Linked DNA regions of Solidesulfovibrio magneticus RS-1. Each later gene encodes a partner of the first gene's protein in a complex. Links are inferred from orthologs where the notes say so. Each region holds a gene or a part of one and is shown in the gene's direction. Other genes may lie near its edges. The genes, in order: DMR_RS13150 and DMR_RS05335.

The links.
Region 2: the proteins of DMR_RS13150 (region 1) and DMR_RS05335 are in contact, whole or in part, in a cryo-EM structure (PDB 9GE8), measured with the Escherichia coli proteins. The link is inferred for Solidesulfovibrio magneticus RS-1 from one-to-one orthologs.

The regions. Positions count from the first base shown.
Region 1 is NC_012796.1:3,069,792-3,085,420, forward strand. Bases 7,168-10,315 are described here. They hold DMR_RS13150 (ABC transporter permease), read left to right. Parts: upstream 7,168-7,540; coding sequence 7,541-10,090; downstream 10,091-10,315. Other genes in these bases: DMR_RS13145 (HAMP domain-containing methyl-accepting chemotaxis protein), read right to left, coding at 7,168-7,345; DMR_RS13155 (hypothetical protein), read right to left, coding at 10,097-10,315. In the rest of the region: DMR_RS13120 (RecB family exonuclease), read right to left, coding at 1-222; DMR_RS24495 (hypothetical protein), read right to left, coding at 320-742; tnpC (IS66 family transposase), read right to left, coding at 784-2,298; IS66 family insertion sequence element accessory protein TnpB, read right to left, coding at 2,405-2,758; IS66 family insertion sequence element accessory protein TnpA, read right to left, coding at 2,755-3,105; DMR_RS13140 (glycosyl hydrolase family 28-related protein), read left to right, coding at 3,512-5,080; more of DMR_RS13145, read right to left, coding at 5,312-7,167; more of DMR_RS13155, read right to left, coding at 10,316-10,498; DMR_RS13160 (RNA polymerase sigma factor), read right to left, coding at 10,491-11,102; DMR_RS13165 (shikimate kinase), read left to right, coding at 11,264-11,788; DMR_RS13170 (LutC/YkgG family protein), read right to left, coding at 12,091-12,750; DMR_RS13175 (lactate utilization protein B), read right to left, coding at 12,747-14,159; DMR_RS13180 ((Fe-S)-binding protein), read right to left, coding at 14,156-14,878; DMR_RS13185 (citrate/2-methylcitrate synthase), read left to right, coding at 15,020-15,629.
Region 2 is NC_012796.1:1,277,268-1,292,748, reverse strand. What follows is about bases 312-3,311. They hold DMR_RS05335 (arylesterase), read left to right. Parts: upstream 312-1,442; coding sequence 1,443-2,180; downstream 2,181-3,311. Other genes in these bases: DMR_RS05325 (tetratricopeptide repeat protein), read left to right, coding at 2,974-3,311; DMR_RS05330 (type III pantothenate kinase), read left to right, coding at 2,186-2,977; DMR_RS05340 (ABC transporter ATP-binding protein), read right to left, coding at 773-1,444; DMR_RS05345 (hypothetical protein), read right to left, coding at 312-776. Outside these bases: rnhA (ribonuclease HI), read right to left, coding at 1-258; more of DMR_RS05345, read right to left, coding at 255-311; more of DMR_RS05325, read left to right, coding at 3,312-3,705; eno (phosphopyruvate hydratase), read left to right, coding at 3,869-5,179; bifunctional methylenetetrahydrofolate dehydrogenase/methenyltetrahydrofolate cyclohydrolase FolD, read left to right, coding at 5,573-6,451; DMR_RS05310 (ABC1 kinase family protein), read left to right, coding at 6,669-8,342; DMR_RS05305 (lipoate--protein ligase), read left to right, coding at 8,369-9,340; DMR_RS05300 (tetratricopeptide repeat protein), read right to left, coding at 9,439-10,236; DMR_RS05295 (RNA recognition motif domain-containing protein), read left to right, coding at 10,730-11,008; DMR_RS05290 (protoporphyrinogen/coproporphyrinogen oxidase), read left to right, coding at 11,126-12,505; DMR_RS05285 (M24 family metallopeptidase), read left to right, coding at 12,784-13,872; DMR_RS05280 (DUF4911 domain-containing protein), read left to right, coding at 13,911-14,138; DMR_RS05275 (response regulator), read left to right, coding at 14,227-14,952; DMR_RS05270 (response regulator transcription factor), read right to left, coding at 15,141-15,481. UniProt on the Escherichia coli protein: TesA is a multifunctional esterase that can act as a thioesterase, lysophospholipase and protease.

The DNA.
Region 1 (15,629 bases):
GAAAGCAGCGGTCACATCCATGACGGAAAGTCTGGTCCCAATAGACCGCTCATGGTGGTAGAGTTCGATGATCTTGTGAATGGTTGTACCGAATATAAGCGCTTCGGCAATAGCCTCAGGCTCGCGCTTGTCGATCTTGGCAAACTTGAACTGCAGGCCGCAGTCGAGGTAGCTGTTGATCGACGATGCTGACAGATGCCCAATTTCAATCGGGTTCTCCATAGGAAATACTCCAGGCAGGAACCGCTCAAAGGACGCACCAATCCCTTCAAGCGGTTCCCGCTCACTGAATAATGATCGTTGTGTACGAGGGAGTCGGCTAGGCCGATTGCTGCAACTGGCGGATGAACGCGGCAGCGTCTGAGGGAGTCAGGTAGTCAAGGGCTACGCCAAAGGCTTCGAGCGCCATGCCGTCGAGATCGGCTTCAACGATGCCACGGCGTCTGGACAGGCTGGCAATGGCGCGCTTCTGGGCTTCGCTCATGCGAACAGCGGCATGATTCTCTACCTGGTTCCCGTTACCCGAAGGCCGAGGCGCGGAACCAACCTGAGGCTTGGCCTTGGCATCTCGTTCGTTGGGTCGCTGGAGAGGAGTCACCGGCTTCGGCTCTTCCTGTGCCGCGATCGGCTGACGATTGGTCGCTTCATGGACATGCCCACGAGATTGCCCGCCTGACGCGTCGGAGACTTCATCACGGGCTTTGCGCTGCGGCGAAGGCTTGCGGCCAACGTAAGCGCTCAATAAGGCGCGTCTTGTTAGGGCGAGCAGGAAGCAGGATAAGCTCAGGCAGGTATGATGAGGCTTTGAGGATCGCTGTACTGGGGCAGGAGGGCCTTGCGTTGGGCGTCAGTGGTTGCCGCCGGCAAGTGCTCGAAGAGGTGGCGCAGGTAGCGGTATGGCTCCAGCCCGTTGGCCTTGGCCGTTTCGATGAGGGAGTAGATGGTGGCCGAGGCGTCGGCTCCGCGCGGATGGCCTGAGAACAGCCAGTTTTTGCGGCCCACGGCAAAGGGGCGGATGGCGTTTTCGGCCAGGTTGTTGTCCGGACGCAGTCGGCCGTCTTCCAGGTAGACGACCAACCGCTCCCACTGTTTGATAGCATAGCCAATGGCCTTGCCGAGCAGACTCTTGGGCGGGGTGGTGGCGGCGCGTGCATCGAGCAGCGCCTTAAGCTTGTCCAGGATCGGCCTGGATTTTTCGGCTCGCAGGACCTTGATCTGCTCCGGATTGAGCTGTTGCCTTTCGGCTTGGTGCTCCACGCCGTAGAGTTTGCCGATCAGATCGAGGACGGCATGGGCCGTGCCGCCTTTGGCCTTCTTGCCAGCGGACTTCTCGACCTCGACGAACTTGCGCCGGACATGGGCCAAACAGCCGAGATGGCGCAGGCCTTCCCGTTCGCCCAGGGCCTCATAGCCGCTGTAGCCGTCGGTCTGCAGATAGCCTTTGAAATCGCCAAGAATTTCCGCAGCCACGCTGCCGGCCCGGGTCGGATGATAGCGAAACAGGACGACCGGTTTTCCCGGTGTTCCGCCCCGGGCGACCCACATAAATGATTTCGTGGTGTTGGCCCGGCCTGGTTCGGCAAGCACCTGGACCGTGGTTTCGTCCATGTTGACGATGGGGCCGGAACGAATTTCAGCGATGATCATGTCGATGAGCGGATCGCAGGACTTGGCTACGCGGATCATCCAGCCAGCCAGGGTTCCCCGGGAGATGTCCAGCCCCAGGCGAGCGAACTGATCCTCCTGGCGGTACAGGGGCAGCGCGTCGGCATACTTGGCCACGGCGACATGGGCCAAAAGGCCCTGAGTCACGATGCCCTGGGGGATGATTTGGGGTGGCATGGGCGCGGTTTTCACCGTCGGCCCATCGTCCTCCACACCTTCGCAGGTACGGCAGGCGTATTTTGGCCGGATGTGGCGGATGACCTGGATTTTGGCCGGCACGATGTCGAGCTTTTCGCTGACTTCCTCACCGATGCGGACCAGCTCAGCGCCGCAGGGGCAGGTCTTCTCCGATTCCGGCAGGTCGTGGATGATCTCCACCCGGGGCAGATCCGCAGGGATGGGGCGACGGCCGCGTTTGCGGCGGGTGCTCGCCGGGGCGCAGGCCTCCTCGAAGGTCTGCGGTTTGTGCTCCTCCGCAGTCTGCTCGGCCTCGTCGAACAGGGAGAGCTGCTGCTCCTGGCCGGTACGGGGCTTTTTCTCGGACTTCGGGCCGTAAATGATCAGGTTCAGGAGCTGAAGGCGCTGCTCAAGTTGGACGATGTGCTCTTGCTGGTCAGCCTGACTGGCAGCCATGTTGACAATGAGAGCTTTCAGTGCGGCAGGGTCGTCAGGGAGGGAATTGATGTCCACGGCCCGAACAATCTCTCATTATTATTCAATTTAATCAAGGCAATACTGTCTAAAAGAGCGTCGAATACTCCAGACGGGAGTGTCCCGTCACGGCCAGGGGATCGAGACCATCAAGCAGCCAGGCCAGTTGCCGGGAGTCAATGGCAAGCACCTCCGCCTCGCGGGTTGGCCAGCGAAACACATGCCGCTCCAGACGCTTGTGCCACAGACAAAAGCCGTTGCGATCCCAGTAGAGCAGCTTGATGATCGTCCGGCTGCGGTTGCAAAAGCCGAAAAGGTGACCGGCAAACGGATCGAGTTGCAGCTGCCGTGAAACCAGGATGGACAGCCCGTCGATGGACTTGCGCATGTCTGTGGCTCCCAGAGCCAAATAAACCCGGACGCCGCTTACCGGCGACATCATAGCCGTGTCAGCGTGCGGACAAGCTTTTCCAGCACCGGCGCGGCGAAGTTGCCTCTGATCTCGATGCGAAAGGCGTTGCCCACGTGCACTAGGATCGGTGCCGGCACGGTTGCCATGTCCGCCTGGGCCGACGCCGGCAGAGGCACGGGAACGAGGGTGACGCAGGACGCGCCCTCCTTGCCAGTCGCTGCCTCCAAACGCTTCCGCCAATAGCCCATGGAACTTTGGGAAAGACCCTGCCGCCGGCAGTAAGCCCCCTGGCTCAGGCCGCTACGATGCCAAGCCTCAATATGTTCAGACCAGTACGCCGCCTTCTCGAAACTGAGCTCTGCTGATGACGCTGCCATGGTCGCCCTCCTGTGGGATAAACCATGACAGAAAACTCAAGCGGCGTAAGAAGGGGTTGATTGACCGGTTACCGACAAACGTATCTGGCTTGTCATAGACAACAGATCAACCCCATGAATTTTCGTAAAAAGCTCTCTCGTATTGCTTAAGGGACGCGACACCAACCCTTTCCTCCGCCCTTTTGCCCAGGTCCCCGGGACTGCGTCCTGCCTGCAACGCCCGGTAGTCCCCACTTTCTGGATTTCCCAACAGCCCATTCCATGCTTCGTGGAAAAACTTTGCTTTTTTCCACAGAGCCCACCGATAGGAATCATGGAATGCCGTCGCCTTGCGCCAACCCTGTTGACTTTTTTCACACAGGCACGACATCTGCAAAGTTCTGGCAAACCCCAAACAGGATGTCCCATGCCGTATCCGATCCTGTCACCATCGTGCCGTGCGCTTGCCCTGTGCCTGCTTGTCCTGGCGGCCTGGCCGACCGCCCCCCTCGTCGCCGCTGAAAACGCCGTAGCCCATGCCGATCCCTACGCCGCCTGGAACAAGGCCGGCCTGCGCACCCCGCCGCCGACGCCGGTGCAAACCGTTTCCGTGCGCGACTACGGCGCAATGGGCGACGGCCGGCACGACGACAGCGCCGCCTTCGAGAGCGCCGTGGCCGCCGTGGCCAAGCCCGGCGTGGTCGCCATACCGGCCGGAACCTACCGCCTCGCCCGCACGCTCAAACTCGCAAGCGGCGTGGTCCTTCGCGGCGAGGGGGCCAAGGCCTCCTTGCTGGTCTTCAACATGGGCGGGACAGCCGATGCGCTTATTGACTTCACCACCTACAACTCCCGCAGTTGGTCCAGCCTGACCCAGGACGCGCCGCTCGGCGCGTCGAGCATGACCCTGTCCAGCGCCTCGAGCATCGTCGTGGGCGACGTCATGGAGATCGAGCAGCAAAACGACCCGGCCAAGATGTATACCGACCCGGAGTGGAACCAGGACTGGGCGCAAAGCGTTGTGGGCCAGTTCGCGGTCGTTACGGCGATATCGGGCCAGACCGTGTCCCTGGACAGGCCGCTTCGCGCCGCTTACGCCACGAACCTGTCCGCCCGGGCCAGGGTCTACCGTATGGGAAAAAACGTCGGCATCGAAGACCTGTCCATCCGCCGCGAAGACCCGGGCAGCGCCGGCGGCGACACCATCCACTTCAAGTACGCCTTTAACTGTTGGGTGCGCCGGGTGGAAAGCCTCGACACCGTCAGCGCCCATATCTACGCCGAATCTTCGGCCGCCATCGAGGTGCGCGACTCCACCTTCAAGCGCTCCCACGACTACGGCGACGGCGGGCGCGGCTACGGCGTAAGCCTGGGCCGCCACGTGTCCGACTGCCTGGTTGAAAACAACGTTTTGAGCACCCTGCGCCACGCCATGGTGGTGAGCCAAGGGGCCAACGGCAATGTTTTCGGCTACAACGCCTCAAGCGGTCGCAAGTGCGAGTCCGACGCCTGGACGCCCTGCGACATCTCAGTGCATGGGCACTATCCCTTCCGCAATCTCTTCGAGGGCAATCTCGTCGAGGAGATCGACGCCACCGACTACTGGGGTCCGGCCGGGCCGGGCAACGTGTTCCTGCGCAACGTGGTCAGCCAGGAAGGCATCGAAATCATGGACGCTTCCCACGGCCAAATGGTACTTGGCAACCTGCTCCTGTCCGGCGGTCCGCTGCGGGTGGAGCAGGGCATCACCGACGTCGTGCTCACTGCCAACACCATCCTGCCGGCAACCAGCGCCGACGGCGGCTGCGACATCACCACCGTGCCGGATAGTCTTTACCTTGCCGCCAAGCCGTCCTTTTTCGCCTCCGCCTCCTGGCCCCTGCTGGCCGACGACCAGACCGCCAACCCAGCCTCCATGCGCGCCGCCGGCGGCGCTTTGTCGCCAGTTAAACCCAATCCGGGCCTCGTTTACGCCATCAATCTGCTGTTGCAGTGATCCCCCAGCCATCCGGCGCTCCATTCCTGTTCCCAAGCAGGGCTTTTACGCCCCGGGCCGACAAACGCCATGCCGCGCCATACGGGGCCACCTTCGCCCACACCTCCCAAACGCCGCTATTTCAGACCTGCTCGGGCCGCCGCGACAACGCCAACCGTCCGACTTGCCCGGCGGCCATAAAAAAGGCCGGACGCGTTCCCGCGTCCGGCCTGGCATTCGTGTCGTGGACCTCTAGAACCGCTCGAACTCGTCGTCGCGAGCATCAAGGTCGATGCCCACGCCGCTGGCGGGCTTGGCGGCCGCGCCGGACGGACGCGCCGCGGCAGCAGGACGCCGGGCCGCCGACGGCAGGGCCTTGACCGGACGATAGGCCGTGCGCCGGGCCGTGGCTCCGTCCACCCGGAAAAAGGCCATGGTGGACTGGAGCTGCTCGGCCTGGCTCGAAAGCTCTTCCGAGGTGGAGGCCATTTCCTCGGAGGCCGAGGCGTTTTGCTGCACCACCTGATCAAGCTGCTGGATGGCCCGGTTGATCTGGTCGGCCCCGGAATTCTGCTCCTGACTGGCGGCCGCGATTTCCTGCACGAGATCGGCCGTGCGCTGGATGTCGGGCACCATCTTGGTGAGCATGGAACCGGCCCGCTCGGCCACTTGGACGCTGGACGACGAGAGTTCGGAGATTTCGGCGGCAGCCGAACCGCTGCGCTCGGCCAGCTTGCGCACTTCGGCCGCGACCACGGCGAAGCCCTTGCCGTGTTCGCCGGCCCGGGCCGCCTCAATGGCGGCGTTAAGGGCCAGCAGGTTGGTCTGGCGGGCGATCTCCTCGATGATGGAAATCTTCTCGGCGATGTTCTTCATGGCCGCCACGGCCGAGACCACGGCTTCGCCGCCCTCCCGGGCGTCCTGGGCGGCCTTGACGGCAATGGACTGGGTCTGTTGGGCGTTCTCGGCGTTCTGCTTGATGTTGGAGCTCATCTCTTCCATGGACGAGGAGATTTCCTCGACGCTGGCCGCCTGTTCCGTGGCCCCCTGGGACATGCTCTGGGCCGAGGCCGAGAGTTCCTCGGAGCCCGAGGCCACGTTTTCCGAGGCCGACTGCACCTCGGCCACGACCTCGCGCAATTTGCCCACCATTTCGTTGAGGGACGCGGCCAGGATGCCCATTTCATCCTTTTGGTCGATGTCGAGCAGCCGGGTGAAGTCGCCTTCGGCCATGGCCTTGGCGAATCCCACGCCCTTGACGACCGGTCCGGTGATGGCCTTGGTCAGGAAGACGGCGATGACCACGCCCAGGATCAGCGCCACGGCCAGGCCGCCCAGCATCACCGAGGAGGCGGTTTCCAAGCTCGAAACGGCGTCGACGGCGATCTTCGTGGTGGCGTCCATGGCGGCCTTGGCCGTGACCTCGGCCGCGTCCTGGACAGCGTTGGCCGCTTCCAGGCGCTTGGCCGCGATATCCTGAAGGGCCTTGAAATTATCGAGATAATCCATGAGGGCTTGGCGGTATTTCTGGGAGGCGTCGCGGATGGCGGTCAGTTGGCGAATGTTGGCTTCGTCGCGGGTCTTGGATCGGATGGCGTCGATAGCCTGGTCAAGTTGGCCAAAGGCTTTGACGGCGTCCTCAATGTGCCGGGGGTCGCGGAAAAGCTGGCCCCGGTAGTTGCCGACCCGAATGGCGGTGATGGCGCTTACGGCATCACTGGCGCCGTCGATCTTATCCACCCGCTCCAGCAACCCGGCAGAGGCGACACCTGAACCGATCTCCTCGCGGATCTTCTTCTGCTGGCTTTCGAGATAGCCCTCGCTGTTTTTGACGATCTCCGCCGCAGCGCCGTCCAAGATTTTGCGCACTCCGGCGATGGCCTCGATGCGGGCATGGGTCTCGGCGATGAGCTTTTCGTATTCCGCTGCCTTGGCCTGGGCTTTGGCCACGTTGTCGCGCAACTGGACCAGTTGGGAGTACTTGTCGGCATGGGCCTTGGCTTCGCCCAAGGAACGCTTGAGGTCGGCGAAGTTGCGCATACCCGCGTCAAACTGCTTTTTGTCCTCGGTATAACCGTAACTGCGCATTTCCAGCATGGTCTGCAAGGCAGCCCGCTCGACGCTGTTGGCGATGGCCAGTTCCGGGATGTACTCTTGCACCAACCGCGTGGATTGGCTTTCCACGCCCCGCATGTTGAACACGGCCATGCCCCCCAGGGCGCAGGCGATGGCGATCAGGAGTCCAAAACCGATGCTGATTTTGACGCCAAGCTTCAAATTCTTCACTGCCGGCCTCCCCTTGACGTGGTGGTATCCCGCGCTTTTCAGTTTCTGATACGGATTCGGGACCTGGGCGCGGTCGTCCTCGGATTGTTTGTTTCTGGCCTATTTTGATGCCTCTTGCAACGCAAACCTCACACTTTTACGGGCATGGACCATTGCCTGCGTTTCCAGTAGGAAATCTCACAGAGGAGTTGCGCCATGAAAAGCTTCATATACGAGCTGTTGTTAGCGGCGCGCCTGGCCCGCCGCGAGCTGCGGGCTGGGCTGCGGGGCTTTGGCGTCTTCGTGGCCTGCCTGGCCCTGGGCGTGGCCGCCGTGGCCGGCTCCAAAAGCCTGTCCGCCGCCTATCTGGCCGGCGTGGCCGAGGACGCCGCAGCGCTTCTTGGCGGCGACGTCGAAGTCGCCTTGTCCCTGCGCCCGGCCTCGCCCGAAGAAAGCCACGCCCTGGCCGCTCTGGGCACGGTCTCCCATGTGGTCACCATGCAGACCATGGCCCGGGGCCGAGATGACAACGCCGGGCGCGCTCTGGCCTCGCTCAAGGCCGTGGACGGGAACTATCCCTTATACGGTTCCCTCGACCTGTCACCGCCCATGACCGCCTCCGAGGCCCTGGAGGCGCGAAACGGCCTGCCCGGCGCGGTCGTCGCCCCGGAACTTCTGGCCCGCCTGGGCGCGCGCCTGGGCGACGTCATCCTCGTCGCCGACGTGCCCCTCGAAATACGGGCGACCATCGTCCGCGAACCCGACGCTTCGACGGGCCTGGTGTCCCTGGGGCCGCGCCTGCTCGTGGCCCAGAGCGCCCTCGAAGGAACGGGCCTTATCGGCCCGGGCATGTTCACCCGCCACGCCTACCGCATCAAGCTCCCGCCAGGGGCCGAGGCCAAGGCCGTCGCCGCGCATGTCAAGGACGCCTATCCCAAAGCCGGCTGGCGCGTGCGCGATCTGGCCTCGGCCCAGCCCGGGCTGACCCGTTTCATGGACCGGCTGGGGGCCGTGACCGGGTTGGTCGGCCTGGCCTCGCTGCTTTTGGGCGGCATCGGCGTATCCCAGGCCGTGGCCGGCTATCTGGGGGGACGCGAAGGCTCCATCGCGGCGCTCAAGTGCCTGGGCGCGCCCCGGCGGGTGGTGGTTTGGACCTATCTGCTGGCCGTGGCCGCCCAGGGCTGCCTGGGCATTGCCATCGGCCTGGCCGTCGGCGCGTCGCTGCCGGCGCTTGTTGCTCCCCTGGCAGCCGGGGCGCTGCCGGTGCGACTGCCGCCCGGCCCCTACCCCGAAGCCCTGGCCCTGGCCGCCGCCTTTGGCGCGTTGGCCGTTTTGGCCTTTTCCCTGCCCCATCTCGTGCAAGCCGGCCGGGTCTCGCCCCTGCTCCTTTTCCGAGGCTACGCCCCGGCCGGAAACGGCCGTCTGCCCTGGCGCGACGCCTTGCCGGGTGTGATCGCCCTGGCCGGGCTTTTCGCCCTGGCCGTGCTGGCCACGCCCAACCGCCGGCTGGGCCTGGGCTTTGTCGTGGCGGCCCTAGGCGCGGCGGCCATCTTCCGGCTGCTGGCCTCAGCCACGGTGCGGCTTGTGCGGCTGGCGCCGCTCCATCGCCCGGGACTGTTCTCCCTGGCCCTTCGGGCCGTGGCCCGGCCCGGCAACCAGGTGGCCCGGGTGCTGGCCGCCCTGGGCCTGGGACTGTCCACCTTGGCCGCCATGACCCAGGTGGAAGCCAATTTCCGCCAGGCCTTTGTGGAAGACATCCCGAAAACCGCGCCGGACTACTTTTTCGTCGATGTCCAGCCGAACCAGTTGCCGGCCTTTCTGGAAACGGCCAGGGGCGTGGCCGGCGTCATCCGGGTGGACGCCTCGCCCATGATCCGGGGGCGCGTGACGGCCATAAACGGCGAAGCCCCGGACGAGTCGCGGGTCAGCGAAGACGTGCGCTGGGCCGTGTCGGGCGACCGGGGGCTGTCCTTTGCCGCGGCCATGCCCGAGGGCACGCGTCTGATCGAGGGGGCGTGGTGGCCCCCGGACTATGCGGGCGAACCACTGGTCTCGGTGGAGGAGGCCGTGGCCAAGGGCATCGGCGTCGGGGTCGGCGACACGGTGACGGTCAATGTGCTCGGCCGGGAGATCACGGCCAAGATTTCGAGCCTGCGGCGGGTCAACTGGCTGACCCTTGGCATCAACTACGTCTTTGTTTTCTCGCCAAACGCCCTGGACGGGCTGCCGGCCACCTGGCTGGCCACGGCCTACACCGACAAGGCCGCCGGCAAGGCCCCGGGCGAGGCGGTCTTCGCCGCCGTCACGGAACGCTTCCCCAATGTCACGGTGGTCGGTATCGGCGACGCCCTGACCGAGGTGCTGGCCGTGGCCGACAAGGTGTCCTCGGCCGTGCGCGCCGCCGCCGCCGCAACCCTCGGGGCGGGGCTGCTCGTTCTTATCCAGTCCCTGGCCGCGGGCCTGCGGCGACGGGCCTACGAGACCGTGATCTACAAGGTCTGCGGCGCGACCCGGCCCGACATCATGACGGTGCTGTGTCTGGAAAACGCCCTGCTTGGACTGTTGGCGGGTCTGGTGGCCCTGGCAGTGGGCACGGCCGTGTCGTTTGGGTTTACGACGTATTTCATGGAGTTGCCGTTTTCGGTCTTTGCCGGTCCGGCCGCCTTGGTTGTGGCCGCCGCCGCCGCCCTGACCCTGGTCTTCGGCTCGGCCGGAGCCTTTGCCATGCTCTCTAGGCGGGTCTTGCCGTATCTGCGAAACGAATAAGCGGGATCAGTCGGCCCCGGCCGGCCGCTCGGGCATGTGGGCGCGCCGCTCGGCTTCGAGGCGATCATAGACAGCCAACTGTCGCGGCGACAACATCGGCCGCACCTGATCATCAATGCGCTGGAACACGATGTCGATATCCGGGCGCATGCGGCCCAGGGCCAAATCGAAATCGCGCCGACCGTTCTCCCAGGCGTCGAGGTAGACGCGGCGCTGCTCGGGACTCAGATCCAGACGCCGCATGGACTCGTCGGCAAACCGTTGGCGCACTTCCTCAAAACCCGCGCCATCGGTGGCCCGCCTTTCCAGCAACGCCTGACGGCTCGACAGCAGCCAGCCCAAGCCGACGCCGACGATCAGAACCGTGACGAGGCTTCCCGCCCCGAATTGCCGTGAACCTTCAGCCATGGTCTTTCTCCAAGAATGCCTTGAGCTTGCGCCTGGCGCGAAAGGCCCGCACCTTGACGTTGACCCGGGTCAATCCCGTGAGTGCCGCCACTTCCTCGACGCTTTTGCCCTCAAGACCTAAAAGCGCGACCAGGAGCCGATCCTTGGGGCCGAGCACGGCCATGGCCGCCTCCAGACGCCTTCTGGCCTCACGCGCCTCACGCCGGGCCGCTTCGCCTTCGTCGGGCAAGGTGTCCTCCAGGCCGCCCACCAGCCCGTCCTCGATCTTGCGCCGGCGCAGCCAGTCGATGCAGGTGTTGGCGGCGATGCGGTGCAGCCAGCCGCGAAACATGCCCCAGTCCCGGAGGCCGCCCAAATTGAGGTAGGCCTTGACGAACACTTCCTGGGCCAGATCCTCGACTCCGGCCGGATCCCGGCAAAAACGGGAAGCCAGATGGGCCACGCCCGGTCCATGCCGCACGACCAGCGCGGCAAAAGCTTGCTGGTCGCCCTCGAAGGCCGCCCGGGCCAAGGCAGCGTCGTCAATGCCTTCCAGACGCGGCCGGGGACGGCCGGACACGCCGTCTTTCAACCGAACGCATTTCTCACCAACACGCGTCGTCATGCAGCAAGCCTCCGCCAACGCCCCTCCCCAGGCGCGTTTGCCTGCTCAGGCGTCGAGCGCAGCCCATCGGTTACACGCCCGCCTCGACAAGCCGCGCCCGGCAGGCTATCTGCACTGCCGGCGGCCGCGTCCCGGCCGCACGCCACCTCCCGGAGCGAGCCATGCCCCTTGCCGCCGACACCAACATCTACCTCATCGGTCCCAGGGCCTCGGGCAAGACCACGCTTGGCCGCAAACTGGCCGAAAGCCTCGGCCGCTCCTTCGTCGATCTCGACGCCCGGTTCGTCGAAGCGCGCGGCGAAACCATCGCCGAACTGGTGGCCCGGGAGGGCTGGGACGCCTTCCGCCGGGCCGAAGCAGACATCCTGGCTGAAACCGCCGCCCAAAAAGGGCTGGTCGCGGCCACGGGCGGCGGCGTGGTGCTGTTGCCGGAAAACCGGGCCCTCCTGGCCAAGGGGCTGGTGCTCTACCTGCAAGCCCACCCCGACCGTCTGGCCGAGCGCCTCATGGCCGATCTCAACCCGGACCAGCGCCCCAATCTGACGCAGCTTGGCCTCAAAGAGGAAATCGTGGCCACCCTGGCCGAACGCGAACCGCTGTATTTCTCCCTGGCCCACGCCTGCCTGCCCGAGCGCCCCATCGACGAATTGCTGGAATATACGTTGCGCGCGCTCAAAATGTTCTAGGGGACTCCACCGTGCCTTTGGCCGAGGGCGCGGCGGCACAAGCGCGCGAAAAGGGCTGCTTTGGGCGCGAGCATAGCTCGCGCCCAAAGCAGCCCTTTTCGCTGACGAGTTGGGGGCTGTAATGCGCCGTTTGCCCGGACATAAGCCGTCCGGGCAAACGGCGCATTACAGCTCTCGTCTTCTCTCGGGCGACCGCCCGCCGACGTCTCTTCGCCCGGCCGACCGGAGCCCGCAAACAGGGGGCCCGGGGGGAATGATTCCCCCCGACCGCCGGAAACTCTTAAAACTCTCCCACTACTCCCTTACAACCAATCCAGCCCGATCACATGCACGGCCAGCGGCCCGTGCACGCCGCGCACGTAAACGAATTCGATGTCGCCGGTGCTGGACACGCCCGAGACACAGTTAAGTGCGCTGGGCATGGGCCCCTGCCCCACCCGCTCCAGCATGGTCGGCAGGTCGGGCACAAGACGCGATCTGGCCACGAAGGCCACATGCAGGCGCGGCACCAGCGGTGTGCCGCGCTCACGTCCCGGGGCGGCGGCCATGACAAGGCTGCCGGTGGCGCACAGGGCGTAGGCCACGGCCGTGACGCCGAGATCCACGGCGGCCAGGCCCGGACAGACGCGCTCGGGCAGCTCTTCCGGGGCAATGACCGCGACCTTGGCCTCGGCCAGGACGCCGGCGGCCGAGACGGCGTCGAGATCGGGATGGTCCCAGCGCACGGCGGTTTTCACGTCGTTGGCGGCCAGATAAGCGGTCAGCGCCTGTCGGGCCTCCTCGGGGGTGCGGGCCATCTCAAAGGTAGGCCCAAGGGTGGTCAGCACGGCGGCGAAGCGCTCGAAATCGGCCACGCCCCCGCCCGGTTTGCGGGGAATGGTCGGGGCCGAGACACGGGGGAAGCCGGCGGCCGTGGCCGCACGCAGGCGACCGAGGATGGCGTTTTTGGCGCGCGTTTTCATGCACGTCCTCCCTGGAGACGCTTAAGCCGGCGAGCGAGGGCCTTGAATCGCCGGGAGAAAGGCCGGGCCAGCCCCGGGAACTCCCGGCAGCGCAGGAAGCGGCCCACCGGCGCGTCCGGGGCCACGGCCGCGACCTCGCGCAGCTTGGGGTCAAACAGGCGGCCAACGGCGGCCGCGCCGCCAAACAGGAGCGGATGCCGGGCCAGCAGGCTGAAGGCCGCCACCGGCAGATCGGTTTCGGTCTCCGACACGCGGCGGCGCAGTTCCTGGAGCAGGGCCGGATGGTCGATGCCGGCCGGGCAGGCTTCCGAGCAGGCGGCGCAGTGGGTGCAGGCGAATGGCTGGCGCGGATCGCCGGGGTTGTCCTTCAAAAGCGGGGAGATGACCGAGCCCATGGGGCCGGGATAGACCGTGCCGTAGGCGTGGCCGCCCACGCTCTGGTAGACCGGGCAGACGTTTAAGCAGGCCCCGCAGCGGATGCAGCGCAGGATGGAGCGCAGCTTGGGATCGGCCAGGATGTCCGAGCGGCCGTTGTCCAGGATGACCAGATGCATTTCCCTGGGGCCGTCGCGTTCGCCCTCGCGCCGCGCGCCGGTGAAAAAGGACAGGTGCACGGGCAGGGTCTGGCCGGTGGCGGCCGGCGGCAGGATGTCCAGGACCACGGCGGCGTCGGCCAGGGTCTCCACCACTTTTTCCAGGGTCATGAGCGCAATGTGGATGGGCGGACAGGAGCCGGAAAGCCGGATGTTGCCCTCGTTTTCCAGCACCGTCACCGTGCCGGTCTCGGCGATGGCGATGTTGCAGCCGGTGATGCCGGCGTCGGCGGCCAGAAACTTCTGGCGCAGGCTGTCCCGGGCGATGCGGGTCATCTCCGGGATGTCGGTGCTGGTGCGGCCGAACTTGCGGGCGAAAAGGTCGGAGACCTGCTCCTTGGACACGTGCAGGGCCGGAGCCAGGATATGCGAGGGGCGCTGGCCGGCCAGCTGGATGATGTACTCGCCAAGGTCGGTCTCCACGGCCTCGATGCCGGCCGCTTCCAGAACCTCGTTGAGCCCCATCTCCTCGCTCACCATGGACTTGCCCTTGACCACGAGCTTGGCCCCGCGCTCGGACAGGATGCGGGCCACAAGCGTAGCTGCCGTCTCGGCCGTTTCGGCGTAGTGGACCCGGCCGCCGACAGCGGTAACGCTGGCTTCGAGCTTTTCGAGCAACTCCGGCAGCTTGGCCAGGGTCTTGTCGCGCACGGCCACGGCCCGGGCCTGGCGCTCGGCGAAGTCGGGCATGGCGTTGACCGAGCGCTGGCGCAGCACGCGGATGTGGCCGATGGCCTTGTGCAGGATGGCCCGGCTTTGGCGGTCACCCAGGGCCTTGGCCGAGGCTTTGGCGAAATCGTGGGCGGTCTTGGTCATATGCCCTCCCCGGCCAGGACCTCGGCCAGATGCAACGCCCGTATCGGCAGGTCGCGCTTGGCCATGGCCGAAGCGATGTTGAGCAGGCAGCTCGGCTCGGCGGTGATGACCGCCTCGGCCCCGCTGGCCACGATGTCGTCGATTTTTTCCGCAACAATGGCTTCGCTGGCTTCGGGGTAGTCGATGCTAAATGCCCCACCAAAGCCGCAGCAGCGCTCGGGCCGGGCCAAGGGGACCAGCGTCAGGCCGGCGACCTTGGCCAACAGCGCCTCGGTGGCCGATCCGGCCCCAAGCACCCGGGTGGTCTGGCAGGAGCCGTGCAGGGCGGCGGTCAGGTCCCAGCGCGCCCCCAGGTCGGTGAGCCCCAGGCGTTCAACCAGGAACTGGCCCAGTTCGAAGGTCTTGGCGGCGACGTGGGCGGCCTGCTCCCGAAACGGGTCATCCTCGGCGAAAAGCGAGGGATAGCGGCGCACCATGGCCGTGCACGAACCCGAGGGACACACCACCACCGGCGCGTCCTGAAATATTTCCACGAACCGCCGGGCCAGGGGCCGCACGAGGTCGGCCCGGCCGCGCTTGTAGGCGAACTGGCCGCAGCAGGTCTGGCCCTTGGGCAGCACCGGCGTCAGGCCGGCCCGGACCAAAACGGCCGTAGTCGCCTCGCCCACTTGCGGCAACACGTGTTCGACCAGACAGGGAATGAAAAGAAACGCTTCCACGAAAAGCCCTCCTTGCAACGGGGCGACACCTTACGCTTTAGACCCGCCGGGTCAAGGCCACAGGCGGCTTGCCGGCCCGCCCGCTTTACAGGAAGGGGGTCCGTTGCTATGGACACCCGTTGCAACAGATAAGGAAGCGCCATGAACGAAGCACCCACCGCCACCTTGACCTATGACGGCAAGACTGTCGAACTCCCTGTCATCATTGGCGATCACGTCGAAAAGGCCCTGGACGTGCGCAAGCTGCGCAGCCAGACCGGCTGGATCACCTTCGATCCCGGCTACGCCAATACGGCGGCCTGCAAGTCGGCCATCACGCATATCGACGGCGAAAATGGCGTGGTGCTCTATCGCGGCTACGACCTTGAAGAGCTTGCCGACAAGGCCACCTTCGTGGAAACGGCCATGCTCATCATGTTCGGCGAGCTGCCGACCCGGGCCGAGCGCGAAGAATTCCGCATCATGCTGCGCGACCAGGAACTGTTGCACGAAGATCTGTTGAGCCACCTCGACGGGTTTCCGCCCAACGGCCATCCCATGTCCATCCTCTCGGCCATGATCAACGCCATGGGCAGCTACTATCCCGAACTCTACGACATCGGCTCGCCCGAGGACTTCCGGCTGGCCGCCGCCAAGATCTTAAGCAAGGTGCGCACCATCGCCGCCTTTTCCTACCGCAAATCCCAGGGGTTGCCGCTCAATTACCCCAACCCCAACCTGGATTACTGCCGCAACTTCCTGCACATGATGT
Region 2 (15,481 bases), 1.8 Mb from region 1 along the record:
CTCGATGGCGTCGTGGACGTAGCGCGAATCCGTGGTGATGGACACTACGCTGGGCTCGACCAGCTCTTCCAGGGCCACGATGCAGGCCAGCAACTCCATGCGGTTGTTGGTGGTCAGCTTGCGGCCGCCGGAAAATTCCCGGCGTTCGTCGCCGCGAAGCAGCACCGCGCCGTAGCCGCCGGGGCCGGGATTGCCCAGGCAGGCCCCGTCGGTAAAGATGATCACGTTTTGCTGCGGCGCTTTGGTTTCCTCGGTCACGTATCGTCTCCTTTTGCCTTGTCGGCGGCCTCGTCCAGGGCTGAAACGAGAAGCCCCACCGCAGCCAGCAGGCCCTCGCGGGCCTTGCCCGCCCGGCAGGCGGCGTCCAGGTGCTCCCGGGCCAGATCGGCCGGCAGCCCGGCCGGCAGGCCGGCGGCGGCCAGAGGCGGCAGAACCACCCGGCTGCCGGCGCAGTCCGAGGCCGCGTACACGACGATTTTTTTGGGATTATTGGGGGCCGTTGCCGGGAGCGGGTCCGTCCCCAGCCGCACGGCCAGTTCCAGGCCGAAGCGCCCGCGCAGGTGCTCGGCCGCTTCCAGCAGCCACAGCCGGTCCTCGCGGGTAAGCACCCCGGCCGGATCGGCCACCACGCCCCGGGCCTCGGTGCGCGCGATGACCCGCTCGAAATTCTTCTGATAGGCGGCAACGGCCAGGGCGAACACCCCGGCCAGCAACAGTCCGCGCGCCAGCCGCTCCGAGGAGGACCGGCCGCGCGGGACGAAAAACAGCCGCTTCATGACGCGCTCGGGCCGTCCCCGGCCACCCGGCCGTCGCGGATGTGGACCACCCGGCCGCAGCGCTCGGCCAGCCCCGGATCGTGGGTGACGAGAATGAGCGTCATGCCGTCGGACAGGGAAAACAGCAGTTCCATGACCATCTGGCCGGTCTCGCCGTCGAGGTTGCCAGTGGGTTCGTCGGCCAGAAGCAGGCGCGGACGCGGGGCCAGGGCCCGGGCCAGGGCCACCCGCTGCTGCTCGCCGCCGGACAGCTCGGCCGGGAAATGGCCGCGCCGCTGCGACAGCCCCACGGCGTCCAGGGCCTGGGCCGCCCGGTCGAAGGCGTCGGCCCGGCCGGCGAACTCCAGCGGCAGGGCCACGTTTTCCAGCGCCGTCATGGCCGGCACGAGGTGGAAGGCCTGGAACACGATGCCCACGTTGTCGCGGCGAAAGCGGGCCAGCGCGTCCTCGCCCATGGCCGTCAGGTCCTGTCCGGCCACGGTCACCGTGCCGGAGGTGGGAGCGAGCAGTCCGGCCATGAGCATTAAAAGCGTGGTCTTGCCCGCGCCCGAAGGCCCCATCACCGCCGCCACTTCGCCGGCGGCGGCGGCAAAGTCCACCCCGCGCAGGATGTTGACCCCGCCGGCCTGGCTTTGTAACGTCAGCCGCACATCGGACAAGGAAATCATGCACGCCTCCAACATCCCCACAGCGGGCGCGCCGCGCCCCGTGCCGTCCCCGGCAGGATACCAGCTTGCCCGGAAAAGACAAACCGCGCCGGTTTGCCTGGCCCTGGCCCTGGCCCTGGCTCTGGCCGTTCTTGGAGTTTTCATGCCGCAGACCGCCCCGGCCGCAACCCTGGCCGCCCTGGGCGACAGCCTCACCGCCGGCTGGGGACTGCCCGCCGCCGACGCCTACCCGGCCAAGCTCGCCCGCGCCCTGGCCGCGCGCGGCTATGACGTGGACATCCTCAATTTCGGCATCTCCGGCGACACCACCGCCGGCGGTCTGGCCCGCCTCGACGCGGTGCTGGCCGCCAAACCGGCCGGCGTCATCCTGGAACTCGGGGCCAACGACATGCTGCGCGGCCTGCCCACGGCCGTGCCCCGGGACAACCTCGACGCCATCCTGGCCCGGCTCAAGGCGGCCGGCATCCCGGTCCTGCTCTGCGGCATCCAGGCCATGCGCAACTACGGCCTGGGCTACGCCCGCGACCTCGACGCCGTCTACGCCGAGCTGAGCAAGAAATACGACGCCGTGCTCTACCCGTCCTTTCTCGACGGCGTCACCGGCGTTCCCGGCCTGACCATGCCCGACGGCCTGCATCCCACCGCCGCCGGAGTGGACGAAATGGTGCGGCGCAGCCTGCCCGCCGTGGAAACCTTTCTCTCGCGCCTGGGCGTGCGCCCGGCCGGCGCGCCGTAACCGCCATGCCCGCCCTTTTAGTCGACGTCGGCAACACCAACATCAAGTTCGGCCTGGCCGAGGCCGGCGGCCTGCTGTCGTCCTTTGCCCTGCCCACCGACCGCAGCGCCACCCCGGACAGCCTGGGTCTGGCCCTGGCCTCGGCGTTGCCCTTTCACGGCTGCCGGCCGGCCGACATCGAGGCCGCCGTGGCCTCCAGCGTGGTGCCGCCGCTTAATCCCATCATCGAACACGCCATTTCGCGCTATCTCGGCGTGCGGCTGCGCTTCGTGCCCACGGACATCCCCATACCGCTCAAAAACCTCTACGGCCGGCCCCACGAAGTCGGGGCCGACCGGCTGGTCACGGCCTTTGCCGGCCGCCGGGCCGTGGGCGCGGCCTCGGTCATCGTGGTGGATTTCGGCACGGCCACCAATTTCGACTGCGTCCAGGACGACGCGTTCCTGGGCGGGCTCATCTGCCCGGGCCTCATGACGTCGCTGTCCGGACTGGTCAGCAAGACAGCCAAGCTGCCCCACGTGGCCCTGGACCCGGGCGACGGGGCGCTGTCCATCGGCCGCTCCACCACGGACTGCATCAACCAGGGCTTTGTCTTCGGCTTTGCCGACATGGTGACGGGCGTCACCGCCCGCCTCAAGGCCCACCTCGGCGGCGACGTCCACGTGCTGGCCACGGGCGGTTTTGCCGAGAAACTCGCCCCCATCTGTCCGGTCATCCGCGACGTGCGGCCGGAACTGTTGCTCGAAGGGTTGCGGCAATTGTGGCTGGCCTCAAGCCGGCCGGGAGGCCGGAAATGACGATACTGCCGGAGATTCTCGGCTGCTACCAGTCCGAGAAGCGCGAGAAGATGGGCGGCCAGGGCGGTTCCGGACGCGGTTTTGTCCAGCGCATCGACTGGCTGGCCATGAAGCTCGGGCCGGCCCGCATCGTCATCTTTCCCCTGGACGAAAAACATCTGCCCATGCCCCTGCAAAAGATCGTCACGCCGGAAGAATTCCTGCGCCATTTCGTGCCGGCCCCGCTGCTCTACAGCGAGCGCATCGCCCCGGCCGCCTTGGTGCTGGCCAGGCTGCTGCGCGACGTCGGGCCGGGCCTGGACCACAAAACCCTGCCCCCGCCCGAACAGGCCCTTTTCCTGGTCATCCTGGCCGCCCTGGCCGCCGCCGGCCGGCCCGACTCCGGCGAGGACGCCCTGGCTGTGCTCCAAAGCAGCGGCGCGGCCACGGCCGAAGGCCAAAAGCTCGCCATAAACGCCTTTGGCATAAGCCTTCGCAAAAGCGGCGATTTCGACGGCGCGGCCAACTACTACCGCAAGGCCCTGGAGCTTTCCCCCCACGACGAACGCCTGATGTTCAACCTCGCCCGCACCCTCTACGAAAAAGGCGACGCCGCCGGCTGCCGGACGCTCCTGGAAAAGGCCGTGGCCGCCGACCCGGACTTCGCCGAGGCCAAGGCCTTCCTGCGCTACCTGGCCCGCCACGCCAAACCGGCCGGCGTCGAAGACTTCCCGGACATCACGATCTGACGAAGCCTGGGCGACATTCCCGATCCCCCCGCCGCCTCCGGCATTTTGCCCGACCCCGGGGCTTATAAATCGTTTGGAATTGCGCTACAGCCAACAGTGTCGGGCCACGCGGCCCGCCTTCCACGCACACAACGCCAAACCCCATACTTTCAAGGAGACCATCATGAGCACCATAGCGGCCGTTTGGGCCAGGGAAATCCTCGATTCGCGCGGCAATCCCACCGTCGAGGTGGAGGTCACCCTGGAATCCGGCGCGTCCGGCCGGGCCGCCGTCCCCTCGGGCGCGTCCACCGGCTCCCGCGAAGCCCTGGAAATGCGCGACCAGGACGCCTCCCGTTACGCCGGCAAAGGCGTCACCAAGGCCGTGGAGAACGTCCAGGGCGAACTGGCCGACACCGTCATCGGCATGGACGCCCTGCAGCAGGTGGCCATCGACAACCTCATGATCGACACCGACGGCACCGAGAACAAATCGCGCCTGGGCGCCAACGCCATCCTCGGCGTGTCCCTGGCCGTGTGCCGCGCCGCCTCCAACTTCCTGGGGCTGCCGCTGTACCAGTACATCGGCGGCATCAACTCCAAGGTGCTGCCCGTGCCCATGATGAACATCATCAACGGTGGCGCGCACGCTCCCAACAACCTGGACATCCAGGAATTCATGATCATTCCCCTTGGCGCGCGCACCTTTGCCGACGCCCTGCGCATGGGCGCCGAGACCTTCCACACCCTCAAAAAGATCCTGGCCGCCGACGGCCACATGACCGCCGTGGGCGACGAGGGCGGCTTTGCCCCCAACCTCAAGAGCCACGACGAAGCCTTCAAATACATCATCAAGGCCATCGAGGAATCCGGCTACCGCCCGGGTTCGGAAATCTCCCTGGCCATCGACGCCGCCGCCTCGGAATTCTATAAGAACGGCAAATACGTGCTCACCGGCGAGAACCTCTCCCTGTCCTCGACCGAAATGGTCGATTACTTGGGCGGCTTCGTCGAGCGCTATCCGCTGATCTCCATCGAGGACGGCCTGGCCGAGTCCGACTGGCCGGGCTGGAAGACGCTTACGCTGAACCTCGGCGAACGCATCCAGCTCGTTGGCGACGACATCTTCGTCACCAATCCCGACATCCTGGCCGAAGGCATCGACCAGGGCGTGGCCAACTCCATCCTCATCAAGCTCAACCAGATCGGCACCGTCACCGAGACCCTGGACACCATCGAGATGGCCAAACAGGCCGCCTACACCACGGTGGTCTCCCACCGCTCGGGCGAGACCGAGGACAGCTTCATCGCCGACCTGTCCGTGGCCGTCAACGCCGGCCAGATCAAGACCGGCTCGCTGTGCCGCTCCGACCGCCTGGCCAAGTACAACCAGCTGCTGCGCATCGAGGAAGAGCTGGAAGATATGGCCATCTACTACGGCCCGGTCATGGCCGGCCAGTGGTACGAAGAAGAGCCCGAAGGCGACGAAGAGTAGAGAAGAAAAGAAGAGAAAGACGAAGACTGCCTCCGGCGGCCGGGAGGGGCTAAGCCCCTCCCGGACCCTCCCTGAAAGGGGGAAAGGGGCCAGGCGGGGCTTCGTGAGACGCCCTGGGAACCAGTGAGGGTTTCCAGGGCGTTTTTGCTTTTGCTGGCCGCTTCGGCCAGTGGAAACCCTTTCTGCCACGCTGCCGCCCGCCGTCCCAGCCTCGCCCCCCCCTTTACCCCATGTCAGGGGTCCGGGGGGCTGAGCCCCCCGGCCGCCGGAGGCCTCTTCCTCCTCGCCTTTCCACCTCGCATCAGTAGACGACGCCCGCCTGCCCGGTTAAGAGTGTCGCCGTGACGTCGGCGGCTGGGGCCGCTGTTGACCGCTTTCCAAGGAGATTTCGCCATGCTGCTTATTGACGGCAAGAAAGTCGCGGCCGAATTGCGCCAGCGCGTGAAAAACGACGTGGACGCCCTGGTGCGCCAGCACGGGCGCGCCCCGCATCTGGCCGTCATCCTCGTTGGCGAGGACCCGGCTTCCCAGATTTACGTCCGCTACAAGGAAAAGGCCTGCGAGGAAGTGGGCTTCGTTTCCCGCATCTGGCGGCTCGACGGCGGCATCGGCCAGTGCGCCCTGGAGAAGCTCATCACCGAACTGTCCAGCAGCGAGGACATTGACGGCATCCTGCTCCAGCTGCCTCTGCCCAAGGGTTTGGACGCCCAGCGCTGTCTGGCCCTGGTCGATCCCAAAAAGGACGTGGACGGCTTCCATCCCGAAAACGTCGGGCGGCTGTCCATCGGGTTGCCCTGCCTCAAGCCGTGCACGCCGTTTGGAGTCATCAAGCTTCTGGAATATTACGGCCTTTCCCCGGCCGGCAAGCGGGCGGTGGTCATCGGGCGCAGCAACATCGTGGGCAAGCCCATGGCCATGCTGCTCTCTGCCGCCTCGCCTTTCGGCAACGCCACGGTGACGGTGTGCCATTCGCGCACGCCGGACCTGGCCGCCGTGGTGCGCGAGGCCGACTTCATCGTGCCGGCCATCGGCAAGCCCAAGCTCATCACCCGCGACATGGTCAAGCCCGGCGCGGTCATCGTGGACGTGGGCATGAACCGCCTGCCTGACGGCAAGCTGTGCGGCGACGTGGACTACGACAACCTCACCGACGTGGCTTCGGCCATGACGCCGGTGCCCGGCGGCGTCGGCCCCATGACCATCGCCACGCTCATGAGCAACACCGTGGAGGCCTACCGCTGGCGTCGCCAGCCCCCAGATTGCCCGATCTAGGCCCCAAGGGCGCGCGTGATATACCACCGGCCGTCCATCCCCCCTTTCAGGGAGGGTCCGGGAGGGGGTTACCCCCTCCCGGCCGCCGGAGGCATTCTTCTCTTCCTCCTTGGCCTCTCCGCCCCAGACCCTCGCGCCGCGTCCACGAGAAGCAACAGCGAAAAACCAGTAATTTTTCTTAAAAAATACTCTCGTATTTTTTAAGGGACGCGCCGCCATGCTGTCACTCGCCTCGATACCGCATTTCGCCAGAAACGCCCGCAGATTCCGGGAAATCGCCGGGGTGCTGGCGCGTTACGGCCTGGCCGAGTTTCTGGCCGCCACGGACCCGGCGTTTTTAAAAGACCTGCTGGTCAGCCCGTCGGGGGCCAGTCTGGCGACGCTGAAGCGTGAGGAACGGCTGCGGCTGGCCCTGACCGAGCTTGGGGGCACGGCCATCAAGCTTGGCCAGATACTCAGCACCCGGGCCGACCTCGTGGGGCCGGAGGTGGCGGCGGAACTGTCCAGACTGCGGGCCGACACCGAACCCGATGCGCCCGAGGCGGTGGAGCGCACGATCCGCGAGGCGCTTGGCGCGCCGGTGGAAGAACTCTTCGAGGGCTTTGATCCCGTGCCCATGGCCAGCGCCTCCATTGGCCAGGTGCATCGGGCCAGGCTGCCGGACGGCACGGCGGTGGTGGTCAAGGTGCGCCATGCCGGCATCGAGGAGCGGGTGCGGGCCGATCTCGACATCCTCATGGGCCTGGCCGAACTGGCCGAGCGGGGGGTGGTGGAGCTGCGGCTGTATCAACCCCTGGCCGTGGCCGCCGAGATGCGCCGCACCATCCTGCGGGAACTCGATTTCGTGCGCGAGGAGCGCAATCTGCGCCATTTCGCGGCCAATTTCGCTTCCGAGCCGGGCGTGGCCTTTCCGCGCCCCTATCCCGAGCGCTGCGCCCGGGAAGTGCTGACCATGGAAGAGCTGGTCGGGGAGCCGCTGTCGCGTCTGGCCGGGGAGCTTTCGCCCGAGGCCGCGGCCCGGCGCACGGCCATGGCCAAGCTTGCCGCCGACGTGTTCCTGGAGATGATTTTCCGCGACAACTTCTTCCATGCCGACCCGCATCCCGGCAATCTGCTGGTGCTGCCCGGCGACAGGCTGGGCATCCTGGACTGCGGCATGGTCGGGCGCATCGACGAGCGCACCCGGCGGGCCATGGAGGACGCGCTTTTGGCCGTGGCCGAGGGCGACGCCGAGGGGCTGACCGAACAGGTCATGCGCATCGGCCGGCTGCCGCCGGGCCTGGACCGGGCGGCGCTTAGGGCCGACATTGAGGATTTCGTGGCCGATTACGCCAGCCAGGAGCTTGGCGCGTTCGACCTGGGCGGGGCCATGGCCGACGTGGCCGCCATCGTGCGCCGCCACGGCATCCTGCTGCCGCCGGTGGTGGCCCATCTCATCAAAGTCTTTGTGGTGCTGGAAGGCGCGTCGCGAACGCTCTCCCCGGGCTTTTCGCTCATTGACGTCATCGCGCCCTACGCCGGCAAGATCATCGCCCGTCGGCTTTCGCCCGGGGCGCTTTTCACCCGCGCCCGGCGCAGCTGGCGCGACTGGAACGCCCTGGTCGAGAGTTTCCCCCGCGACGCCGCCGAGATCCTGCGCCGCGCCCGCGAGGGCCGGCTCGACGTGCACCTCGTCCACCGGGGCCTGGACGCCACCATAAACCGCCTGGTCTACGGCATCGTCACGGCGGCGCTGTTTCTCGGCTCCTGCCAGGTGCTGGCCAGCCGCGTGCCGCCGCTCGTCTTCGGCATCTCGCTCTTCGGGGCGCTCGGGTGCGCCGCCGCCGTGCTGCTCGGCCTACGGCTCCTTCGCGCCGTCAAACGCTCCGGCGAACTTGGCCCCGATTCCTGACAACCGCCAGCCGCAAAGGATCTGCCGTGCGCGCCATTTTGCTTGAGACCACCGATCCGGCCGTTAATCTCGCCACCGAGGAGTGGCTGCTCAAAAACGCCGCTACCGACGTGTTCATGCTGTGGCGCAACGCCCCGGCCGTCATTGTCGGGCGCAACCAGAACACCCGCGCCCAGATCGACGAAGCCTTCGTGCGGGAGCGGGGCATCCCGGTGGTGCGCCGTTTAAGCGGCGGCGGCGCGGTCTTCCATGATCTGGGCAACGTCAATTTCACGTTCATCAGCCTCGGCGGCGGGGCCATGGACTTTAGGGGCTTCACCGCCCCGATCCTGGCGGCGGTGGCGGCCCTGGGCGTGCAATGCGCCTTCGAGGGACGCAACGACCTGACCATCGAGGGCCAAAAATTTTCCGGCAACGCCCAGCACGTCTGGCGCGACCGGGTGCTGCACCACGGCACCCTGCTCTTTGACGCCGACGTCTCCCATCTGACCGGGGCGCTACGGGTCGATCCCGAAAAATACCGCGACAAGGCCGTCAAAAGCGTGGAAAAGCGCGTCACCAACATCGCCGCCCACCTGCCCGCGCCCATGGCCGTGACCGACTTCATGGGCCACGTCATGGGGCATGTCTGCCCGGGCGCGGCCCCGGGCGACTTGGCGCTGGCCCCGGACGAGGCCGCCGGCGCGGCCGGGCTGGCCGAGAGCCGCTACCGGACCTACGACTGGAATTTCGGGGCCTCGCCGGCCTACGGCTTCACCCGGACGCGCCGCACGCCCGGCGGGCTCATCGAGGCCCATCTGGACGTCAAAGGCGGCGTCATCCTTGCGGCGCGGCTTCTGGGCGACTATTTCGGCCGGCGCGACGTGGCCGAGCTGGAAGCGGCGCTGGCCGGCTGCCGCCACGACCGCGACGCCCTGGCCGAACGCTTGGGCGGGGTGGAGCTGGGCGAGTATCTGCTGGGCGTGGGCGTGGAGGATTTGGTGGAATGTTTGTTTTAGGGGGTGGGGGAAAGAGGAAAGAATGCCTCCGGCGGCTGGGGGCCTGAGGCCCCCAGACCCCCCAAGTGGGAAAATGATAAAGGGGGTTGCGAGGCCGGTCAGACGTCTTGCGCGGGCGGGGACGCAGCCCCAGGCGTAGCGTCGCCAATGGCTGCCGTGGCCGCCTGGCGGCGGGCCGCCTTGGCCAGCTTGGCCGCGATGAGAAAACCGGAGTTGAGCGCCAGACAACGCTCGGCCGCCTCCACCGCGCCGTCGTACTCCTCCAGTTCGTAGAGCACCCGGCCGAGATTAAACAACAGGTTCTCGTCGTTTTCGCTGACGGCCAGGGCTTTCTCGTAATACGACTTGGCCAGGGCCAGCAGCCCGGCCTTGCGCATCCGAATGCCGAATTCGTTGAACAAAAACTTGTTTTCCGGGCCAAAGGCCAGCTCGATGCCCATGATCTTGTCGAAAATGTCGCGGGCGTCGTCGAGCTTGCCGCCGGACAGGTAGGCGTTGCCCAGGCCGAAGATGGCGCGCAGGTTCTCGGCGTCGTAGGCCAGGGCTTTCTGGAAGGATTCCTCGGCCCGCTCCAGCCGGCCGGCCTCCAGATGTTTCTCGCCCCGCTCCAGCTCGGCCTGCATGGCTTCCATGCGCGGCTTGACCAGATTGTAGTACATGAGCGGCTCGGGCTTGAACTTCTGGAGGAATTCCTCCTCAGTGATCGGCGTGACCTCGCCGCTGGGCACGCTGTTGCCGTTTAAGGCCTGCACGCTGATGCCCGCCTCAGGTGTTTTTTCGGCGTAATAATAGATCGCGCGTTCAGCGCTCTGCGTGGTGCCGCCAAACCCTGTCTTGTAGGTTTCCCGCACCGATACGGCCACGGCGAAACGTTTGGCCCCGATTTTTCCCGTCATGGCGTCGTACAGCCCTCCCTGACGTTGGTGCGCTTGGCCTGCGCTCGAGCACACAGGGGCAGGATAGTCCATTTCACCGCTGAAAGCATCCTCTTTGCGTCGGAATAAACGCCCTCAAGACGGGTTTGGAACAACGCAAACCGGAAAAATTTCAGGGCCTAAGGGAGAAAAGGAACAATTTTTCCTTGCCAGCCACTGACCGGTTCGTTATCGTTTTCCATGTTCGCTCAAACCCGTGACGACTTCGCGTGTGGTGCGTGACCGTCCTCCCCGTGTTTGCGCGGCGAGACTCTAACGGAGTCTGGAATACGAGTGCGCAACGCCTGCCATACCTTTCTTCGCCGTCCCGACGGACAGGCGCACTCCAACTGTCAGGCCTTCACGGCCCTTGGGCCGATGGGTTTGTCCTGGGGAGGAGCGTAGCCGGCGGGTAGCCCTCCTCCGTCCACGCTTCGCGTTCGCTGACGTCAACCGTTTTGGGAGTCCGTGTCTCATGTCCAAAAACATCTATGTTGGCAACCTGCCCTTCCGCACCACCGAGGAAAGCGTCCGTGACCTGTTTGGCCGTTACGGCCCCGTCCAGTCCGTCAAACTGATTTCCGACCGCGAGACCGGCAAACCGCGCGGCTTCGGATTCGTGGAGATGGACGACGACGCCGCCGCTGACGAAGCCATCCGGGCCCTGGACGGCGCCGAGTTCGAAGGCCGTAGCCTCAAGGTCAACGAGGCCAAGCCCCGCGCTCCGCGTCCCCCCCGCCGCCCGGCCTGGTAAACGACCGGCGCAACATCTTTCCTCCCGGGACCGGCTCGTCCGGCCCCGGGAGTTTTATTCTCCTTTGCCGGCTGGCCCTTTTCTTGCTCGCCTGCCCCCACCCTCCCGGAGGCAACCATGCGCGTCAAATATCTGATCATCGGAGCCGGCCCAACGGGCCTTGGCGCGGCCAACCGCCTGGCCGAACTCGGCGAAAACGATTTCCTCGTCCTGGAACGCCATCCCTATCCCGGCGGCCTGGCCGCCAGCTTCACCGATGCCGCCGGCTACACCTGGGACGTGGGCGGACACGTCGTTTTCTCCCACTACAAAGCCTTCGACAAGCTCCTCGATGAACTGCTTGGCGACGAGGTCCTGCGCCACCAGCGTGAATCCTGGATTCGCCTGGCCGGAACCTTCGTTCCCTACCCCTTCCAAAACAACATCCGCCGACTGCCCCCGGATCTCGTTTGGGAATGCGTCGAAGGGCTGCTGGCCGCCGGCCGCGACGCCGCAGCCGGAGTCCACCCCGATGCGCCGGCCAACTTCCGGGAATGGATAGACCGGGTGTTCGGCCCGGGCATCGCGCGGCTGTTCATGGTCCCCTACAATTTCAAGGTCTGGGCCCATCCGGCCACGGCCATGTCCCACCGCTGGATCGGCGAGCGCGTCTCGGTGGTGGACGCCGGGCGGGTGGTCAAAAACATCATCTACGGCACGGACGACGTGGCCTGGGGTCCCAACAACACCTTCAGCTTTCCCCTGCGCGGCGGCACGGGCGAGATCTTCCGCCGCCTGGCCCGTCGTTTCGCCGACCGGCTGCGCCTGGGCGAAGCCTGCCGCCGGGTCGATCCGGCCGAAAAGACCGTGCTCACCGCTTCTGGCGACGTCATCGTCTACGACCATCTGCTGACCACCGGCCCCCTGGACCGTTTCGTGGCCGACCAGCTGGAAGGGGCCAGCCCGGCCATGATCGAGGCGGCCGGACGGCTCAAGCACAGCGGCTCGGTCATCCACGGCCTGGGCTTTGCCGGCGCGCCCCCGGACCCGCGCTGCTGGATGTATTTCCCGGAAGCCGACTGCCCCTTCTACCGGGTCACCAATTTCCACAACTATTCGCCCTTAAACACCCCCGATCCCGACGGCATGATCCCGCGCAGCCGGGCGTTCATGACCGAGACGAGCTTTTCCGCCCACAAGCCGGCCGACTTCGCCGGCCTGGAGCGGGCCACCGTGGACGGCCTGGTCGCCACAACGCTTCTGGCTCCGGCCGACGTCGCCGGCCAGAACGCCTCCTGGGAGATGCGGGTGGACTACGCCTACCCCATACCCTGCCTGGAGCGCGACGCCGCCCTGGCCGTGCTCCAGCCGGCCCTGGAGTGCCTGGGCATCCAGTCCCGTGGACGCTTCGGCGGCTGGAAATACGAGGTCGGCAACATGGACCACTCCATCATGCAGGGCATCGAATGGGCCCAGCGGCACGTCCTGGGACAACCGGAAACCGTCTACACGCTTTAACAACCTGCCTCCGACGGCTGGGGGCCTGAGGCCCCCAGCCCCCCCACATGGAGAAATGTTTAGAGGGGGTTCGGCGAGGGTTGGCGCTTTGTCGGCCGGAAAGCCCAAAGACCGTCGATGACGCTTGACGGAAAACACCGTTGCCCCGGCGCGTCGGCCAGCCGAGGACGGCAGGTGTTTCCCCGGGCCATGTCCCGTCGGGCCGCTGGCCGGTTGACGTCGCCGGCCCGATCTGAAACACCTTCGCGGGCGGGCGCGTCCCGCCTGAAGGAGATGCCATGACCGCCACAGCCACAAGCGGCTGCCCCGTTTTCGCTGGCCGCCGCGACCGCTTGCGCGCCGCCCTGGCCGCCATGGGCCACGACGCCCTGCTCGTGTCCCACGCCGCCAACCGCTTCTATTTAAGCGGCTTCGAACTCCACGATCCCCAGTGCAACGAGAGCGCCGGCTATCTCGTGGTCACGGCCGACGGCGACGACTATCTCTTCACCGACGCCCGCTACCGCGACGCTGCCTTGCGCCTGTGGCCGGAACAAAACCTCTGCATCTACGGGGCCGGGCGCTACGCCGCCATCACGGATTTTCTCAAGGCCCGGGGCGTGACTCGCCTGGGATTCGAGCCGGCCAGCCTGTCCTTCGACGTCCACGGCCGACTGTCCGCGCTGATGCCCATGACACCCGTGGCCCTGGCCGTGGAACCGCTGCGACTGCGCAAGGACGCCGCCGAGATCGCCCGGATGCGCCGCTCGGCCGCCATCAACCACGGCGTCATGGCCAGCCTGCCGGACATTCTCCTGCCCGGACGCACCGAGGCCCAGGCCGCCTGGGAGATCGAAAAACGCTTCCGCGACCTCGGAGCCTCCGAGCTGGCCTTTGCCCCCATCGTGGCCGTGGACGCCAACGCCGCCCTGCCCCATGCCATCCCCGGGGAGACCGTCATCGCCGACGGCTGTCTGGTCCTGGTGGACGTGGGCGGCCGGGCCGACGACTACTGCTCGGACCAGACCCGCACCGTCTGGGTCGGGGCCAAGCCCCCGGCGCGCTTCACCGAGATGCTCGCCCGCGTCCAGACCGCCCAGGCCGCCGTGCTGGAGCGCATCGGCCCGGGCATGGCCTGCCGCGAGGCCTATGCCCTGGCCCGGGAGGTCTTTGCCCGGGAAGGCGTGGCCGAACGCTTCACCCATTCCCTGGGCCACGGCATCGGCCTGGAGACCCACGAAGGCCCAAGCCTCAACCCCTCGGCCGAGAGCGTGCTGGAACCGGGCATGGTCGTCACCGTGGAGCCGGGCCTGTACTATCCCGAATGGGGCGGTGCGCGTTGGGAACACATGGCCCTTATCACCGAAACCGGACGCGACATCCTGTGAGCCGGCGCAGAAGGCCGCCCCGGCGGCGTCGCCATCCCGTGCCGACCGGTTCGGCCCGGCTGTATGTGCGCCTGGCCTCGGCCAACGTGTCGCTGTTGACGTTTTTTCTCCAGGCCGAGGACAATCTGGCCCTGCCCACGGTGGTGGACCGGTTCGCCGCCGTGGTGCGCCTGATCTACAGCCCGGACGAGGCCGGCCGGGTGGAAACGTTTTTGCGCGACTTCACCGCCGTCTGCCCCGAAGCCGCCGTGTGCCTGCGGCCCTGACGCGCCCTTCCCCCTTGCGCTTTTCCGCCCAACGGCTATCCTCAATCAGCTAAAAATGAAACCGTCGGCCCCTGTCCCCGGATACGCCATGGAACCAGCCACCGCACCCCCTCGCCTGCTGCTTGTCGACGACAACCGCGACAATCTGGCCCTGATTCGCCTCTACCTGGAAAGCGACCATTACCGCATCGACGAGGCCGAGAACGGCGTCCAGGCCGTGGAGCTGTTCGCCGCCGCGCCCTATGATCTGGTGCTCATGGACTTGGAGATGCCTGTGGTGGACGGCTACGAAGCCACCCGACGCATCCGGGCGCTGGAACGGCAGCGAGGAGCCGTCCCCACGCCCATCCTGGCCCTGACCGCCCATGCCCTGGATGAACACCGGCTGCTTTGCCAGCAAGCCGGATTCACCGATTTTCTGGCCAAGCCCGTGCGCAAGGCGGCCGTGCTGCGCACCCTGCTCCACTATCTCGGGCCGGAAGGCGAGTCCGCCGAACCGACCAAGCCCCGGCCCCCCAACACCGACGCCCCAAACCCTGGCCGATTGGCCGCCCTGCTGCCTCTCTTTTACGACTTGGCCAGCCAGACCTTGGATGCGGCCCGCACCGCCCTGGACCAGGGCGACCTGGACCAAGCCCGCCGCCAGAGCCACAAACTCAAAGGGTCGGCCGGCTCTTACGGCTTCCCCGAACTGGCCAAAGCAGCCGCCGCCCTGGAACGAGCGGCCGACGCCGGCAACGCCAAGGCCGCCGCCGCCGCCCGGGACTGGGCCGCCGCCCTTTTGGCCAAGGCCCGTCTGGACTGGCCGGTGTAAATAAGGGGAGAGAGAAAGAGGCCTCCGGCGGCCGGGGGCCTGAGGCCCCCGGACCCCCCGCATGGAGAAGGGTTTCAAGGGGGTTCGGCGTTAAGCGGCAAGGGGTCGGCCGAGGAAAGGCGCTGACGATGCCCCGGCGAACCGCGACGGGTGACCAGGATCGGGCGGGGCAAGGGAAAGGGAAGCGATCAGTCGGCGGCGGGGCCGATCAGGGCCGTCACTTTATCCAGCAGCGTGACTTCGCCGAAAGGTTTTTCGAGCACCGCATCGGCCCCGAAAATGGTGGCGTGGCCCAGCAAATCCATGCCGATCTTGGCCGAACCGCCGGAAATGGCCATCACCCGGCAGGTCTGGCAGTGGCCGCGCAACACCTGCAACACCTCCAGCCCATCCATCTCCGGCATGAAGATGTCGAGAATCACCAGGTCCACCGGCTGCCCGTCCAGGGCGGCCATGGCCCGTTTGCCGTCGCCGGCCTCGATGACGGCATAGCCGGCGCTCTCCAGGTAGAGCCGGATCAGGGCACGAA